Regions from separate parts of the Micromonospora sp. WMMD967 genome, predicted to be linked through region 2. Evidence: riboswitches for the same ligand, from Rfam matches in the RefSeq annotation. Region 2 holds a riboswitch; the other holds the start of a gene.

Region 1 (7,618 bases), 6.7 Mb from region 2:
TCGTCGGCCTGCACGAGCAGACCGGCCTGCTGGTACTGCTCGTTCAGCAGGCTGCCGTCGACCTTGGTCTCCAGGGTCCAGTCGCCCGACGGCGCGGTCTGGAGGATGAAGTTCTTCGGCCCGGTGTTGTCGGTGCCGTAGATGTCACCGTTGGGCACGTCGATGCGCAGCGCGCCACCGGTGACCCGGTAACCGGTCGGGTCCTCCCGGAGGATCGCGTCCCACCGGCACTTGTCCAGCGTGTCACCGTTGAACTCGTCCGACGGGTCGACCGGGCCGGCCGGAGCGTCCGGCGTGACCTGGAACGAATCGAAGGCCGCGTTCACGACCGGCGCCTCGGTGCCGCCGTTGAGGGCGAAGACCCCGATGCGCGGGTTGGTGATGCCGGCGAGCGCGGCCGAACGGCCGACCGGGGTGAAGGTCTGCCCGTCGGCCGAGACGGCCGCGGTCAGGTTCGTCCCGTCGCTGGTGACCCGCAGGTACACGGTGTCACCGGCAGGTGCGTTGGTGGCGTCGGCGGCCTCGTTGCGAGGCGTGCCGGCGGTCTCCCGGATGAACTCCACCCGACGGCTGCCGTTGTACAGCAGGTCCACCTTGGCGTAGTTGTCATCGTCGCCGTACACCAGCAGACCTGCCTGCTGGTAGTTGGCCGTCACCGGGAGGGTGACCTTGGTGGTCATCTCCCAGGCGCCGGTCGGCGCCGGCTGGAGCACCAGGTTGGTGGCGTCGTTGCGAGCGCCGTAGAGGTCACCCACCGCGGTGGGCAGTTGGAGCGCGCCGCCACTGAGCGAGTAGAGCTGGTTCTCCCGGACGACGCTCCAGCGCTCCTTGTCGAGGCTGTTGCCGTTGAAGTCGTCCGAACGCGCCCCGAAGCAGGACGTGTCCGGAGCGTCGACCCGCACCGGCACCGTGGCGTACGCCTTGGCGCCCTTGCTGTCGGTCACCGTGAGGGTGGCCGTGAAGGTGCCCGCCGTGGTGTAGGTGTGGCTGGCGTCCACAGTGGTCGCCGTGCCTCCGTCACCGAAGTCCCAGGCGTACGTCAACGGGGTGTCCCCCTCGGCGTCGGTGGCCGTGCCGTCGAACGCGACGGTGACCGGTGCGGTGCCGGTGGCCGGGGTGGCCGTGGCACTGACCACCGGCGGCGCGTTCTCGGTGACACCGCGACCGACGAAGTCCATCCAGTTGACGTTGAACAGCGAACCGGAGCCGCCGTTCGGGTCACGGGCCAGGAAGTACAGCGAGCCGCTCGCGGCACCGGTGACCGGCGCGCTCACGTCCGTGTACGTCTGCCACCCGCCGGTCGCCGGCACGGTGGCCGTCGCGACCACCGGTCCGTCGACAGCACCCGCGCGGACCTCGATCCGACCACCTGCGGCGGCCGAGGCAGCCCGGAAGCGGATCTCGGTGATGTTGGTCAGGTCCGCCGGAGCGACCGACCACCAGTCACCGTCCTCGATGAACGCGATGCTCTGCCCGCCGCCGGCGGTGTCGGTGGCGGCTTCCCGCTGCACGCCGGCGTCGCCGCCGCCGGTGCTCACCGGAGCGCGCCCGGTGGCGGTGAAGTACTCGGCCTGCTTCTGCTTCGGCTGCAGGACCTCGATCTGCCGGCCGGTCAGAGCACCGGACCCGCCAGCACCACCCTCGTCGGTGTAGGTGGCCTCGAAGACCGCGAAGACGTTCGCCTCGGCGCCGTGCCCGGAGGCGAGCGACGTCTGGACGGTGCCGGTGCAGCCGGTGTGCTGCTCCAACGGGTGGGCGTGCTCGTCGTGACCGAGCAGCACCTGCAGACCGACCTTGGCGCAGTCGATCTCCCCGTCCTCGGGGTCGGTCACCTTGATCGAGTAACGGACCTGGTCGCCCCAGTTGAAGAAGCCGCCGTCCGGTGGGAACTCGATGGAGACCGTCGGAGCGGTGTTGCCCACGGTCACCGGCACGTTGGCCACCGCGGTCCGACCCTTGGGGTTGGTGACGGTGAGCTGGGCCGTGTAGTTGCCCGCCGTGGCGTACGTGTGCGTCGGGTTGGCCTCGGTCGAGGTCTGCCCGTCGCCGAACGTCCAGGCGTAGGTGAGTGCCCCACCGTCCGGGTCCCGGGAGCCGGCGCTGGAGAACGTGACGGTCAACGGCGCCGGACCCGAGGTCGGGTTGGCGGACGCCGCCGCGATCGGGGCACGGTCACCGGCGGTGTAGTCGATCCGGTAGACGCCGGAGTTGTCGTTGTTGCCGCCGAAGCCGCTGCCCCACTCGATCAGGTACAGCGCGCCGTCCGGGCCGAACTCGAAGTCCATCGGCCGGATCATGCTCATGCCGGTGAGCAGCTGGTTGATGTCCACGAGCGACTTGCCGTCGGCAGTCACCTGCATCGTGTACATCTTGTTCTGGTTCCACTCGCCGAGCAGAGCCTTACCGTCGTAGTACGCCGGCCACTTCCGGTTGGAGTTGAGGTCGGCGTCGTAGCGGTAGACCGGGCCACCCATCGGGGCGCCACCGCCGCCGATCTCCGGGTAGCGCGCGTCACCGGCGTACCCGTAGTCGACGGTCGCGGGGACGACCGGCGGGAGGTTGGTCAGGCCGGTGTTGTTGGGCGAGTTGTTGACCGGTGCGGCGCAGTCGAACTTCGGGCCGCTCGGACCGGACGGGAACGTGTAGTCGTTGTAGGCCTCGTTCGTGCCCGTGCAGTACGGCCAGCCGTAGTTGCCCGGGGTGACGATGTTCCACTCGACCAGACCACGGGGGCCCCGGTTCGGGTTGTCCGAGTTGGCGTCCGGTCCGTAGTCCGCCACGTACAACGTGTTGGTCTTGGGGTCGGTGCCGATCCGGAACGGGTTGCGGAAGCCCATCGCGTAGATCTCGGGACGGGTCTTCTCGGTGCCGGCCGGGAAGAGGTTGCCCGACGGGACCGTGTACGTCCCGTCGTCCTCCGGGTGGATCCGGATCACCTTGCCGCGCAGGTCGTTGGTGTTGGCGGAGGTGCGCTGCGCGTCGTAGTCCTGGCGGCCCGCCCGCTCGTCGATCGGGGAGTACGAGTTCGACTCGAACGGGTTGGTGTTGTCACCGGTGGCCAGGTAGAGGTTGCCGTCGCTGTCGAAGGCCATGCTGCCGCCGGCGTGGCAGCAGGTGTTGCGCTGGGTGTCGACCCGTAGCACCTGCTTCTCACTGGCCAGGTTGATGGTGTCACCGGTCACCGTGAAGCGGGACAGCAGGTTGCGGGTGACCCCGTCGTTCGGGGCGTAGTAGAGATACACCCAGTTGTTGGTCGCGAAGTCCGGGTCGAGCCGGATGCCGATCAGGCCGTCCTCGTTGCCGGTGAAGACGTCCAGGTCGACGGCGGTGACGGTGTTGCCGGTGTCCGGCTTCACGATCTGCACGCGACCGTCGCGCTCGATGTAGAAGACGCGCCCGTCGGGGGCGATGTCCAGCTCCATCGGGTTGCTGGTGTTGCTGTCCAGCGTGACCTTCTCGAAGTTCGAGGTCTTCGAGGCGCCGCAGTCGGCGTTCTCGACGCCGGCCGCGGTCCGGATGCCGCCGAGCAGGTGGGAGAGGAACTGGGGCTCGGCGTACGACTCCCGGGTGTGCCCCAGGCCCGTGTACCAGGACCGGCCACCGTCGTAGTCCTGACACCAGGCGACCGGGTGGTCCGCACCCATCGCGCCGGCGCCCGGGGTGTAGCTCTTCTCGTCCAGGCTGGCCAGCACGTGGACGTCCGGCCGGGGGTTGGACTGGTAGTTGTACCACTCGTCGAACCGGGACCAGCGGTCCGGCAGACCGGCCGTGGACGGGTGGGCGTGATCCTCCACCTTGACCGTGGCGGTCTGGTTCTGCGGGTGGTTGGCGAAGTACGCGCCGACCAGGTCGCCGTACCAGGCCCAGCTGTACTCGGTGTCCGACGCGGCGTGGATGCCGACGTAGCCGCCGCCGGCCTGCACGTAGCGCTCGAACGCCGCCTGCTGCTCGGCGTTGAGCACGTCACCGGTGGTGGAGAGCCAGATCACCGCCTTGTACTTCGCCAGGTTGGCGTCGTTGAATGCGGCGCCGTCCTCGGAGTTGTCAACGGTGAATCCGTTGGCGGCGCCGAGTTGCTGGATGGCGGCGATGCCGGTGGGGATGGAGTCGTGCCGGAAGCCGGCGGTCTTGGAGAAGATCAGGACGGAGAAGGGATCGGCCGCTGCCTTTGGTGCCTTGGGCACCACCTGGCTGACCGGGGCGGCGGCTGGCGCCTCCCGTGGGGGGACCTGGGCGGCTGCCTGGGCAGGCGTGCCGAACAGGGTGGTCGAGGCCATGGCCAGGGAGATCAGGGTTGCGGTGATGGGTACGCGGGCACGACGAGAACGGGACACGCCGCCTCCTGTGTCGTAGTGACAGAGCTCGCGGGAGTCGGCTCGCCGAACGCCCTCCCTCATGGAGCCGGTGGTGACGCCGTGCCAGGGTGCCCCCACCGACATTTTGTCGAATCGCTGAACAAATTAATTCGGCTGGCTCGATGTCGGGCAAGATGCAGACGGGTAACGGTTCTGCAACGGCGGGCGACATTCCGAACAGGACCGTATGAAGTGCCCCATCGATCTTGCTCGTCGCGGCCGGCCCGGACGCCGCCGAACCCGCCTTGGCAGACCGACGGAACTGTCGTACGGTGACACGCAAGTAACCCACGGGAGCCCGGTGCACCGGGCTGAGAGGGGGGCTGACAGCCCCCGACCGTCGAACCTGATCCGGGTAATGCCGGCGCAGGGAGGAGTGTTGCCGTGCCGTACCTGGGGCGACTGCATCTGATCACCGACACCCGACCCGGGCGTGACCCGCTCACAGTGGTCCGGGCCGCCCTCACGGCCGCCCGTGCCGACCTGGTGGTGCAGGTCCGGGTCGAGGATTCCGCCACCGACCGCGAGGCGTACGACCTGGCCCGGCGGGTGCTGGCGCTCTGCGACCCGTACGAGGCGACCTGCCTGGTCAACGACCGGTTGCACGTGGCGCTCGCGGTCGGTGCCGCCGGCGGGCACGTCGGTGCCGACGACCTGCCGGTCGCCGCCGCCCGCCGGGTGCTCGGCCCCGCCGGAGTGCTCGGCGCCACCGCCCGCGCTCCGGGCACGGCCAGCGAGGCGGTCGCGGCCGGAGCCAGCTACCTGGGCGTCGGGCCGTGCCACACCACCAGCACCAAGTCCGGCCTACCCGATCCCATCGGGCCCGCCGGGGTACGCGCCGTCGTCGACGCCGTCGACGTGCCGGTCATCGCGATCGGCGGAGTGACCGCCGCGCGGGTGCCGGCGCTGCGGGCGGCCGGCGCGTACGGGGTGGCGGTCGTCGGTGCCCTCTCCGCTGCCGCCGATCCCGTGCGGGCGACGGCCCAGCTGATCGAGGCGCTGACGTGCTGACCGGCCGGTTCCCGTCACCGCCGTCGCGCGACCGGGTCCGGCCGGATGTGGCGGTGGTGGGGGCGGGACCGATCGGGCTGTCCATCGCCTGGCGCTGCGCCGCCCGAGGGCTGCGGGTGGTCGTACACGATCCGGCACCCGGTTCGGGGGCCTCCGCGGTGGCCGCCGGCATGCTCTCCCCGGTCGCCGAGGCGTACTTCGGTGAGCGGCAGTTGACCGACCTGCTCCTGGCCTCCGCTGAGCGCTGGCCGGGCTTCGCCGCCGAGGTGACCGAGATGACCGGCGTCGACATCGGCTACCGGACCGAGGGCACCCTGATGGTCGGCCTGACCGGCGACGACCTGGCCGAGGCGCGCCGGCTGTGGGCGTACCAACAGGGGTTGGGTCTGCCGGTGACCCCGCTGCGCCCCAGCGAGCTGCGCGACCGCGAGCCGGCGCTCGCCCCGAGGGTGCGCGGCGGCGCGCTCGCGCCCACCGACCACCAGGTGGACCCACGGCTGCTGGTGCCGGCACTGCGCGCGGCGGCGCAGCAGGCCGGCGCGGCGCTGGTGCCGCAACCGGTTCGGCAGTTGTCCGACGTGGACGCTCGGGTGACGGTGGTCGCCGCCGGCTGCGGCGCCGCGGCACTCACCGGTCTGCCGGTGCGGCCGGTCAAGGGCCAGATCCTCCGGCTCCGTGCGCCCGACGGCGTCGCGCCGGGCTTCCGGCACGTGATCCGGGGGTACGCCGACGGCGAACCCGTCTACCTCGTGCCCCGTGCCGACGGGGAGGTCGTGCTCGGCGCGACCGTCGAGGAACGGGCGGACACCACAGTCACCGCCGGTGCCGTGCAGCGGCTGCTCCGCGCCGGAGTCGACCTGCTGCCGGAACTGGCCGAGTACGACCTGGTCGAGGCCGTTGCCGGGCTGCGCCCGGGTACGCCGGACAACGCGCCGATCCTCGGGCCGCTGCCCGGCCGACCGGACGTCCTGGCCGCCACCGGGCATCACCGGCACGGCATCGTGCTCGCCCCGATCACCGCCGACCTCATCGCGGACCTGGTGCTCGACGGCGTGACCGACCCGCTGCTCGCGCCGTTCCGGGCCGACCGGTTTCTCGGCCTGACAGCCGGCGGCAGCCCTGATCGCACCACGGAGGGGGACCAGTGGAGTTGACGGTCAACGGAGCCGGACGCGACGTGCCCGGCGGCACGTCCGTCGCCGACCTGGTGCGCGACATCGTGCCCGAACAGCGTGGGGTGGCGGTCGCTGTCAACGGGGAGGTCGTACCCCGCGCGGGTTGGCCGGCCACGGCGTTGCGCGACGGCGACCGGGTCGAGGTGCTCACCGCGGCGCAGGGCGGGTGAGCGGCATGTCGTTCGAACTGGGCGGGGAGACGTTCACCTCGCGGCTGATCCTCGGCACCGGCGGCGCAGCGAACCTGCACGTCCTGGAGCAGGCGATCCGGGCGTCCGGCACCGAGCTGGTCACGCTCGCGTTGCGTCGGGTGGGCACCGCGCCCGGCTCCAGCGGCGGACTGTTGGACCTGCTGGACCGGTGCGGGGTACGACTGCTGCCGAACACCGCCGGCTGCCACACCGCGACCGAGGCGGTCAAGGTGGCCCGGCTGGCCCGGGACGCGTTCGACACGGACTGGGTCAAGTTGGAGGTGATCGGCGACGAGCGCACGCTGCTGCCCGACGGGGTGGAGTTGCTCCGCGCCGCCGAGGAGCTGGTCGCCGACGGCTTCACAGTGCTGCCGTACACCAGCGACGACCCGGTGCTGGCCCGCCGCCTCGCCGACGTGGGCTGCGCGGCGGTGATGCCGGCCGGCTCACCGATCGGCTCGGGGCTCGGCATCGGCAACCCGCACCACATCCGGCTCATCCGGCAGGGCGTGGACGTGCCGGTGATCCTCGATGCGGGCATCGGCACCGCCTCCGACGCCGCCCTGGCCATGGAGTTGGGCTGCGACGGGGTGCTGCTGGCCAGCGCCGTCACCCGGGCCGCCGACCCGGTGGCGATGGCGACCGCGATGCGGTACGCGGTCGAGGCGGGACACCTGGCCGCCGGGGCCGGCCGGATCGCCCGACGTTTCCACGCGCTCGCCTCCACTCCCGACGAGGGAAGACCCGACCTGTGACCGGGCCCGACGGGCGCGCCCCCTCAGCTTCCCACCCGGCATCCCGCCCGGCGGCAGATCTTGGAAGCAATCCGCCCCTGGAGGGGCCCGTTCCTGCCAAGATCCCGTTGGGGGTTGTTGTTCTCACCGAC
Region 2 (7,618 bases):
GGCGGCCCAACCCCGGGCCACGTTCAGCGCCCACTTGCCGGCGCCCACGCACATCGCCGGCAGCGACAGCCGGCCGGTGTTCAGCGTGGTCAGGGCGATCTTCAGCCCCTTGCCCTCGCCGCCGATGACGTTCTCGGCGGGTACGAACACGTCGTGGAACCGGGTGAGGCTGTTTTCCAGGCCGCGCAGGCCGATGAACTCGTTGCGCCGCTCGACGGTGATGCCTTCGCTGTCGCCTTCCACAACGAAGGCGGTGATCCCGCCTCGACGCCCCTCGCTGGCCGGGACCCGGGCCATCACCACCAGCAGGGTGGCCACGATGCCGTTGGTGGCCCACAGCTTCACCCCGTTGAGCCGGTAGCCGGTGCCGTCCTCGGTCGGCTCGGCGGTGGTGGCCAGCCGGGCCGGGTCGGAGCCGACGTCGGGCTCGGTGAGCAGGAAGGCGGACACCTCGCCGGCGGCGAGGCGGGGCAGGAAGGTCTGCTTCTGCTCGGCGGTGCCGAACATCTTCAGCGGCTGCGGCACACCGATCGATTGATGTGCGGAGAGCAGCGCGCCGATGGCCGGGCTGACCGAACCGGCGAGCATCAGCGCCCGGCAGTAGTGCAGGTTGCTGAGGCCGAGCCCGCCGTACTTCCGGTCGATCTTCATGCCGAACGCGCCGAGGTCGGCCAGGCCGTGGAACACCGAGTCCGGAATGGAGCCGTCGCGTTCGATGGCCGCGCCGTCCACCTCGGTGGTCAGGAAGGCGCGGAACCGGCCGAGGAAGTCCTCGGCGCGCGCCACGTCGCCCGGGTCGGATCGGGGCCACGGGTCGATCAGGTCGAGCCGGAACCGACCGAGGAACAGTTCCTTACCGAAGCTGGGTCGGTCCCAGGTGGACTCGCGGGCGGCCTCGGCGACCTGCCGGGCTTCCTTCTCGGAGACCTGCCCGGCCTCTGCCGGCAGTGGCGCGGCGGCACCTGTGGTGGCTGCGGCGTCGGGATCGTCCGGTGTCGGTCGGCCGTTCTGCGTCGTGGTCACGGCTGCCCCCTCGAAGCTCGATGCGGCTACCGCCACGCTACCCCCGGTTGTTACCCAGGGGTAGCGGTGCGTGCGCATCGAGGCGGTCAGCGGCCGATGGTGGTGTCCGGGTCGTCGTCATCGTCGTCGATGTCGTCCTCACCCCAGTTGCGCCGGACGAACGGCAGGATCATCCAGAACACGAGAAACCAGATGCCGGTCAGTGCAGTGAGCAGGAAGGCGATCGGCCGGTCCAGCACGAAGTCGGTGATCAGCAGCACCGCGCTGACCATGGCGATCAGCATGAAGGCGAGGCCACCGGTGGCCATCCGGTGCGCGAACCGCACCAACTCCGGCTTGCGCCCCTGACGGAACAACGCCCGGTGGAACGCCACCGGCGAGATGATCAGCGCGGTGGCGGCGGCCGCCGCGAGCAGCGCGACGATGTAGACGTCTCGCTGGAACTCGCTGGTCCGGGTGAATCCGTTACTGAACGGCAGGGTGAGCAGGAAGGCGAAGAGGATCTGCACGCCGGTCTGCGCGACCCGCAACTCCTGGAGCAGGTCGGCGAAGTTGCGCTGCCAGCGCTGCTTCTCGGTCTCCTTGGACACGCGCTACCTCCGGTGAGACGCTACTGCCGGCGGTCCCGGCCGCCGGCAGCAACGCCAATGCCCCACCCGGCCGAGCGCGAAACAGGTTCACGACATCTCCCGTTCACCTCGGGGACGCACCTCGGCCACAAGCACCGGCCGAGTCGTCGCCGGGATCCTCAGGACCCGCGCCGGATCCGACCCGCGTACCGGGCCTCCAACTCGGTGTTGTGCGCGTCGCCGTCCGGGATGTTCGCCGACAGGTAGACCGGGGGCCGCTCCCCTGCCGCCAGCAACCGCGCCACCACCTCCACGGTGATCTGCTGGGCGAGCAGGGCCGCGGTGATCGACGAGACCGCGCCGACCGCGCCACCGCCGGGAAGGGGCAGTGTCGCGTCGCCGTACGGAGCTCCGTTGTCGAGCACCACGTCGGCGAGGTCGCTCAGCTTGCGCCCGGACGGGTGCCGGGAGGTCATCCGGCCGGAGTGCTGCGCCGAGGTGATCGCCACCAGCCCGTGGCCGCGTTCCTTGACCAGACTGGCGAACTCCACCATCGCCCCGTTGACCCCGGAGTTGGAGGCGAGGACGAACACGTCGGTGGGCCGCACCGGGGCCAACTCGTAGAGGCGGTGCGCCACACTCGGGTCCCGTTCCAGCATCGGACCGAGCCGCCCGGCGGGTTCACCGCCGAGAAGCACCAGGTCACGCAGCGCGATCCGGTTGGTCGGCACCAGACCGCCCGCCCGACCCGCGATCTCCATGGCGAGGGCCTCCGAGTGCCCCGTGCCGAACGCGTGCACCACACCGTCGGCGCGTACGGCCTCGGCGATCAGATCGGCGGCCCGGCCTACCGCCTCCCGCTGGCTGGCGGCCACCCGGCCGATCGTCTCGGTCACCACGGCCAGGTAGTCCTCGGCACTCACCGTCATGCGTCCTCCGTCATCCGATTGCGGGCCAACCAGTCAACCCCGCCCCCGCCGAGCAGGTCGACCAGGGGTGCCGACGGCCACCACCAGATCGACCCACCGCCACTCAGGCCGTTCCGCCGGCCCGCGCCAGGATCGCTTCGGCGAGTGGGCCCGGCGCCGCGTCCGGGATCCAGTGGCTGACACCGGCCAACTGCACGAAGCGGTAGTCGCTGGTGACGTTCGCCGCGCACGCCTCGGCGGCGGGCCGGCCGATGGCGACGTCCCGGTCACTCCACACGTACGTGGTGGGCACCGCGACCGGGCCGACCGCGGCCAGGTCGGCGCGGGACATCGCCCGGTACCAGTTCAGCGCTGCGGTGAGCGCCCCCGGCTCGCGCATCGGGTCGGCGTAGCGGTCCACCCGGGTACGGTCGCCGACCCCGCCGAGCAGCTTGCGCAACGCGGTGGCGTGCCACGCCAACAGCACCTTCTCCGCCTTGCCGGGCTTACGGAACAGCGCGATGTACGACGACCGGGCCTTCTGTTGGCTGTCGTTGGTCAGGGCGTACGCCATGGCCGCCGGGTGTGGGACGGACACCGCGGTCAGGGTGCGGACCCGCTCGGGGTGCCCGGCGGCGACCGCCCAGGCCACCACCGCGCCCCAGTCGTGCCCGACCAGGTGGACGGCGTCCAGGCCGAGGGCGTCGAGCACCGCCACCACGTCGGCGACCAGCTCGGGGATGCGGTAGTCGGCCACCTCCGTGGGCCGCGCGCCCGGCGAGTAACCCCGCTGGTCCAGCGCGTACGTGCGCAGCCCGGCGGCGTGCAGTGCCGGCACGACGTCGTCCCACTCACCGCTGTGCTGCGGGAAACCGTGCAGAAGCAGAACCGGTACGCCGTCCGGCGGACCACCGACGGTTACCTCGAACGTGAGACCTCGCGCGTCGACCCGCATGATCGGAAGCGTACCCATCTGGGAGTCGGGCCGGCCGCTCCCGCAGGTCAGGCGGATGCCCTGCTGGGCCCGCGCACCCGGTCGGTGTTAGCGTCAGCGAGACAACTTCATATCCGACAGGGGAGCGCACAGCGCTGAGAGTGCGGGCATGCCCGCAGACCCTCGAACCTGATCTGGGTAATGCCAGCGCAGGGAGTTCGGTCGACCTCCAGCCGCGCCGCAGTCCGGTGCCACCGGACGCGGCGTGCGTCTTCTCCTGGTTCGCACTCACGAACTGGGAGCAACACATGAGATCCACCACTGACACCCACCGTTGGCGCACCATCGACATCGTGGTCGCCTCGGTGATCGCTGTCGCCTTCGGCGTCATCTTCTGGGCGTGGGGCCTGGTCTGGAGCGCCACCGAGGGCGCTTTCACCTTCTTCCCGCCGGCGCAGGCGCTGCTCTACGGCGTCTGGCTGATGCCGGCCGTGATCGGCGGTCTGGTCATCCGCAAGCCCGGTGCCGCGCTCTACTGCGAGACGGTCGCCGCGATCCTCTCCGCGCTGCTGGGCAGCCAGTGGGCCGGCACGGTGATCCCGCAGGGCATCGTGCAGGGCATCGGCGCGGAGCTGGCGTTCGCCGCCTTCCGGTACCGGTCGTTCCGGCTGCCGACCGCGGTACTGGCCGGCGCGCTGACCGGTCTCAGCGCCGCGCTGTTCGACTTCTTCATCTGGAACGTCGACTACGAGCTGACCGACTACCGCATCCCGTACGCGCTGATCACCATCGTCAGCGCCACGGTGATCGCCGGCGCCGGTGGCTGGCTGCTGACCAAGGCCCTGGCCAACACCGGCGTCCTGGACCGGTTCCCGGCAGGCCGGGACCGCGCCCTGGTCTGACCCCGGTCCAGCTGCGTTGATCAAGAGGTTTGCGTCAACCGGAGGCGGGATCCTGACGCAAACCTCTTGATCGACAACGACAGAAAGCGTGCGGAAGGGGGGTTCGGTGGGCGCTGTCGTTCTGCGGGGGTTCGGCTGGCGGCACGCTGGGCGGCGGGCCTGGGCTCTGCGTGGGGTCGACCTGCGGGTCGAGGCCGGCGAACGGGTTCTGCTGCTCGGCCCCTCGGGGGCCGGCAAGAGCACCCTGCTCAGCGCGCTGGCCGGGCTGCTCCCCGAAGACTCCGGTGAGCAGGAGGGCATCGTCGAGATCGACGGGCTCGACCCCCGCAAGGGACGGGAGCGCGTCGGCATCGTCTTCCAGGACCCGGAAACCCAACTGGTGATGGCGCGCTGCGGCGACGACGTCGCCTTCGGCCTGGAGAACCGGGGAGTGCCGACCGACGAGATCTGGCCCCGGGTGGACGAGGCGCTGCACCGCGTCGGCTTCCCGTACCCCCGGGACCGCAACACGGCCGCCCTCTCCGGCGGCGAGCAGCAACGCCTCGCCCTGGCCGGCGCGCTCGCCCTCCGCCCCGGCCTGCTGTTGCTCGACGAGCCGACCGCCAACCTCGACCCGGCCGGGGCCGAGCTGATCCGGCAGGCGGTGGCCGGCGCGCTGGACTCCGACACCACACTGATCCTGGTCGAGCACCGGGTCGCCGAGGCGCTGCCACTGGTCGACCGGGTGGTGGTCCTGGAACCCGGCGGTGGGATCCGCGCGGACGGCACACCCGAAGCCGTCTTCGCCGCCCACGGCGCCGCCCTGGCCGCCGAGGGGGTGTGGGTGCCGGGTCACCCCGTCGCGCCCCGCCCGGCCACCGCCGCGGCCGGGGAGCTGTTGCTCACCGCCGACCGGCTCGGCCTGCCACCCCGGCTGGCCTCCACCGACCTTCGGGTACGCGCCGGCGAGGCGCTCGCCGTCCGCGGACCCAACGGCGTCGGCAAGTCCACCCTGGCGTTGCTGCTGGGCGGGCTGCTCCGGCCGGGCACGGGGCGGGTCACCGCGTCCGCCGAGTTGGCCGGCGCGGACCACCGCACTCCCCCGCACCGCTGGCGCGCCCCCGCCCTGGCCCAGCGGATCGGGTCGGTCTTTCAGGACCCGGAGCACCAGTTCGTCACGGGCACCGTCTTCGACGAGCTGGCGCTCGGCCCCCGCCGGACCGGCCAACCCGAGTCGGCCGTCAAGGAGACAGTGGCGGAGTTGCTGGAACGGCTGCGGCTGGCCCGACTCGCCGCTGCCAACCCGTACACCCTCTCGGGTGGTGAGGCGCGGCGGCTGAGCGTGGCGACCGCCCTGGCCACCGCGCCCCGCCTGTTGATCTGTGACGAACCCACCTTCGGTCAGGACCGGCGGACCTGGCGGGAGCTGGTCGACCTCTTCGCCGACCTGCGCGACGCCGGACACGGCGTGGTCGCCGTCACCCACGACGCGGATTTCGTCGCCGCGCTCGCCGACCGCAGCGTCACCCTACGAGCGACCCCGGGCGACGAGCGATGATCAGCATCGAGCCGGTCGCCGCGCCCGGTGCGCCACTGGCCCGCCGCAACCCGGTGGCGAAGGTCGCCGCCGCCCTGATCTTCTCGTTCACCCTGCTGGCCACTCTGGACCCGGTGGCCCCGGCGATCGCCATCGCGCTCGAACTCGCCGTGCTGCCGCTGTTCGGCATCCGCTACCGGGTGCTGGCGCGACGGGCCTGGCCACTGCTCCTCAGCGCCGTCGGCATCCTGGTCACCCTGGTGCTCTTCGCCGCCGACCGGTCCGGCCGGGTCCTGCTGGACGCGGGACCGGTGTTCGTGAGCACCGGCGTGCTGCTCACCGCGCTCGGCCTGGTGCTGCGGGTCTTCGCGGTGGCCCTGCCCGGTGTGATCGTCTTCGCGACCACCGACCCCACCGATTTGGCCGACGCGTTGATCCAGAACGCGAAAGCGCCGGCCCGGTTCGCCATCGGGGCGCTCGCCGCGTTCCGGCTGGTACCGCTGCTCGGTCAGGAGTGGCAGATGATCAGCATGGCGCGGCGGGCACGGGGCGTCGAGGCGGGACGCAACCCGCTGGCCAAGCTGCGACTGTTCGCCTCCACCGCGTTCGCGCTGCTGGTCGGGGCGATCCGCCGGGGCACCCGGCTGGCCGTGGCGATGGACGCGCGTGGCTTCGACGCCGGTACGCCCCGAACCGTGGCCCGCCGCCAGCACTTCACCCGCCCCGACTGGCTCCTCGTCGCCGGGGCGGCAGCCCTGGCCGGAGCGGCCCTGACCACGAGCGTCCTCCTCGGCACCTTCCGCCCCCTGATCGGCTGAGCCCGCCGTTTCGCTGCCTGGGCGCCCGCCCGCCGCCTGGCCGCCGTCTCGCCGCCGCCCGTCGTCCGGCCGCCCGCTGCTGGCAGCCCGGCCGCCTGGGCGCCCGCCGCTGGCCGCCGCTGGCCGGCGTCCGCCGCCCGCCGCCCGCCGCCCGGCCGCCGCCATGATCCGCACAACAACAGGGATGTAGTGGCCTCGTTGGCGGAGGAGGCCACTACATCCCTGATGTTGCTGCCACGTCCTGGCGTCACCGCGTGGCCGGGGCGCCAGGACGTCCGATCAGCTGCGGCGGAAGGCGTAGCGGCGGGTCTGGCCGGCCTGTTGGCTGCGGCCTCCGCCCGAGCGACCGCCGCCGCCCTGGGGCGGCCCGGCCGTCGGTGCCGCCGGTCGCCCGGCAGACTTCGGCAGGTCTCCCACCGCCGGGGCGTCGACTGCTGCGGGCACGTCGATCGACGTCGTCAGCTCGTCGCGCACCGCCGCCGACTCGACCCGCACCGCCGGCAGCGTCGGCTCCGCCGGCTCGACCAGCACCGCCGGCAACGCCGGCTCCGCCAGGGCCGCAGGCAGCACCGGCTCGATCAGCACCGCCGGCAACGTCGGCTCCGCCAACACCGCCGGCAACGTCGGCTCCGCCAACACCGCCGGCGACGCCGACTCGGCCGGCTCGGCCTGGGCCGCCGGCTCGACCGCGAGGTCGAGGTCGGGGCGGGTTGCTCGGGGACGGCCGTGTTCGGTCGTCGGGTTGGTGCCGAGCGGTGTTCTACGGGACTTCTTCGGATTGCGCCTGGCAGGCATGCGGGCCTCCTTCAATGCCGACCGGAACGGCCGGTCCCGCGCGCCGGCGGCCGGTCGGATCGGCTGGTGACCGTCGCAACGCGACGGCCGAACGGTGGAGGGACTGCTCGCCGGGATCGGGCACAGCCAGCGCCGCCGAACGGCGGAGGGACA

Evidence for each region. A riboswitch is a leader RNA that binds a small molecule or an ion and turns the genes downstream of it on or off. The one in region 2 is predicted to bind thiamine pyrophosphate.
Region 1: linked by a shared signal. The riboswitch ahead of thiE (thiamine phosphate synthase) and the one ahead of O7631_RS31255 (ECF transporter S component) in region 2 are both predicted to bind thiamine pyrophosphate.

Annotation. Positions count from the first base shown of each region.
Region 1 is NZ_JARUBK010000001.1:290,251-297,868, reverse strand. It holds gene O7631_RS01375 (ThuA domain-containing protein) at 1-4,334, opposite strand, end outside; TPP riboswitch at 4,636-4,745, shown strand; gene thiE (thiamine phosphate synthase) at 4,740-5,366, shown strand; gene thiO (glycine oxidase ThiO) at 5,363-6,520, shown strand; gene thiS (sulfur carrier protein ThiS) at 6,511-6,711, shown strand; gene O7631_RS01355 (thiazole synthase) at 6,708-7,487, shown strand; gene O7631_RS01350 (thiamine phosphate synthase) at 7,589-7,618, shown strand, end outside.
Region 2 is NZ_JARUBK010000001.1:6,941,156-6,948,773, forward strand. It holds gene O7631_RS31235 (acyl-CoA dehydrogenase family protein) at 1-948, opposite strand, end outside; gene O7631_RS31240 (DUF6328 family protein) at 1,110-1,613, opposite strand; gene O7631_RS31245 (SIS domain-containing protein) at 1,772-2,521, opposite strand; gene O7631_RS31250 (alpha/beta fold hydrolase) at 2,625-3,455, opposite strand; TPP riboswitch at 3,564-3,668, shown strand; gene O7631_RS31255 (ECF transporter S component) at 3,743-4,336, shown strand; gene O7631_RS31260 (ABC transporter ATP-binding protein) at 4,443-5,873, shown strand; gene O7631_RS31265 (energy-coupling factor transporter transmembrane component T) at 5,870-6,670, shown strand; gene O7631_RS31270 (hypothetical protein) at 6,950-7,465, opposite strand.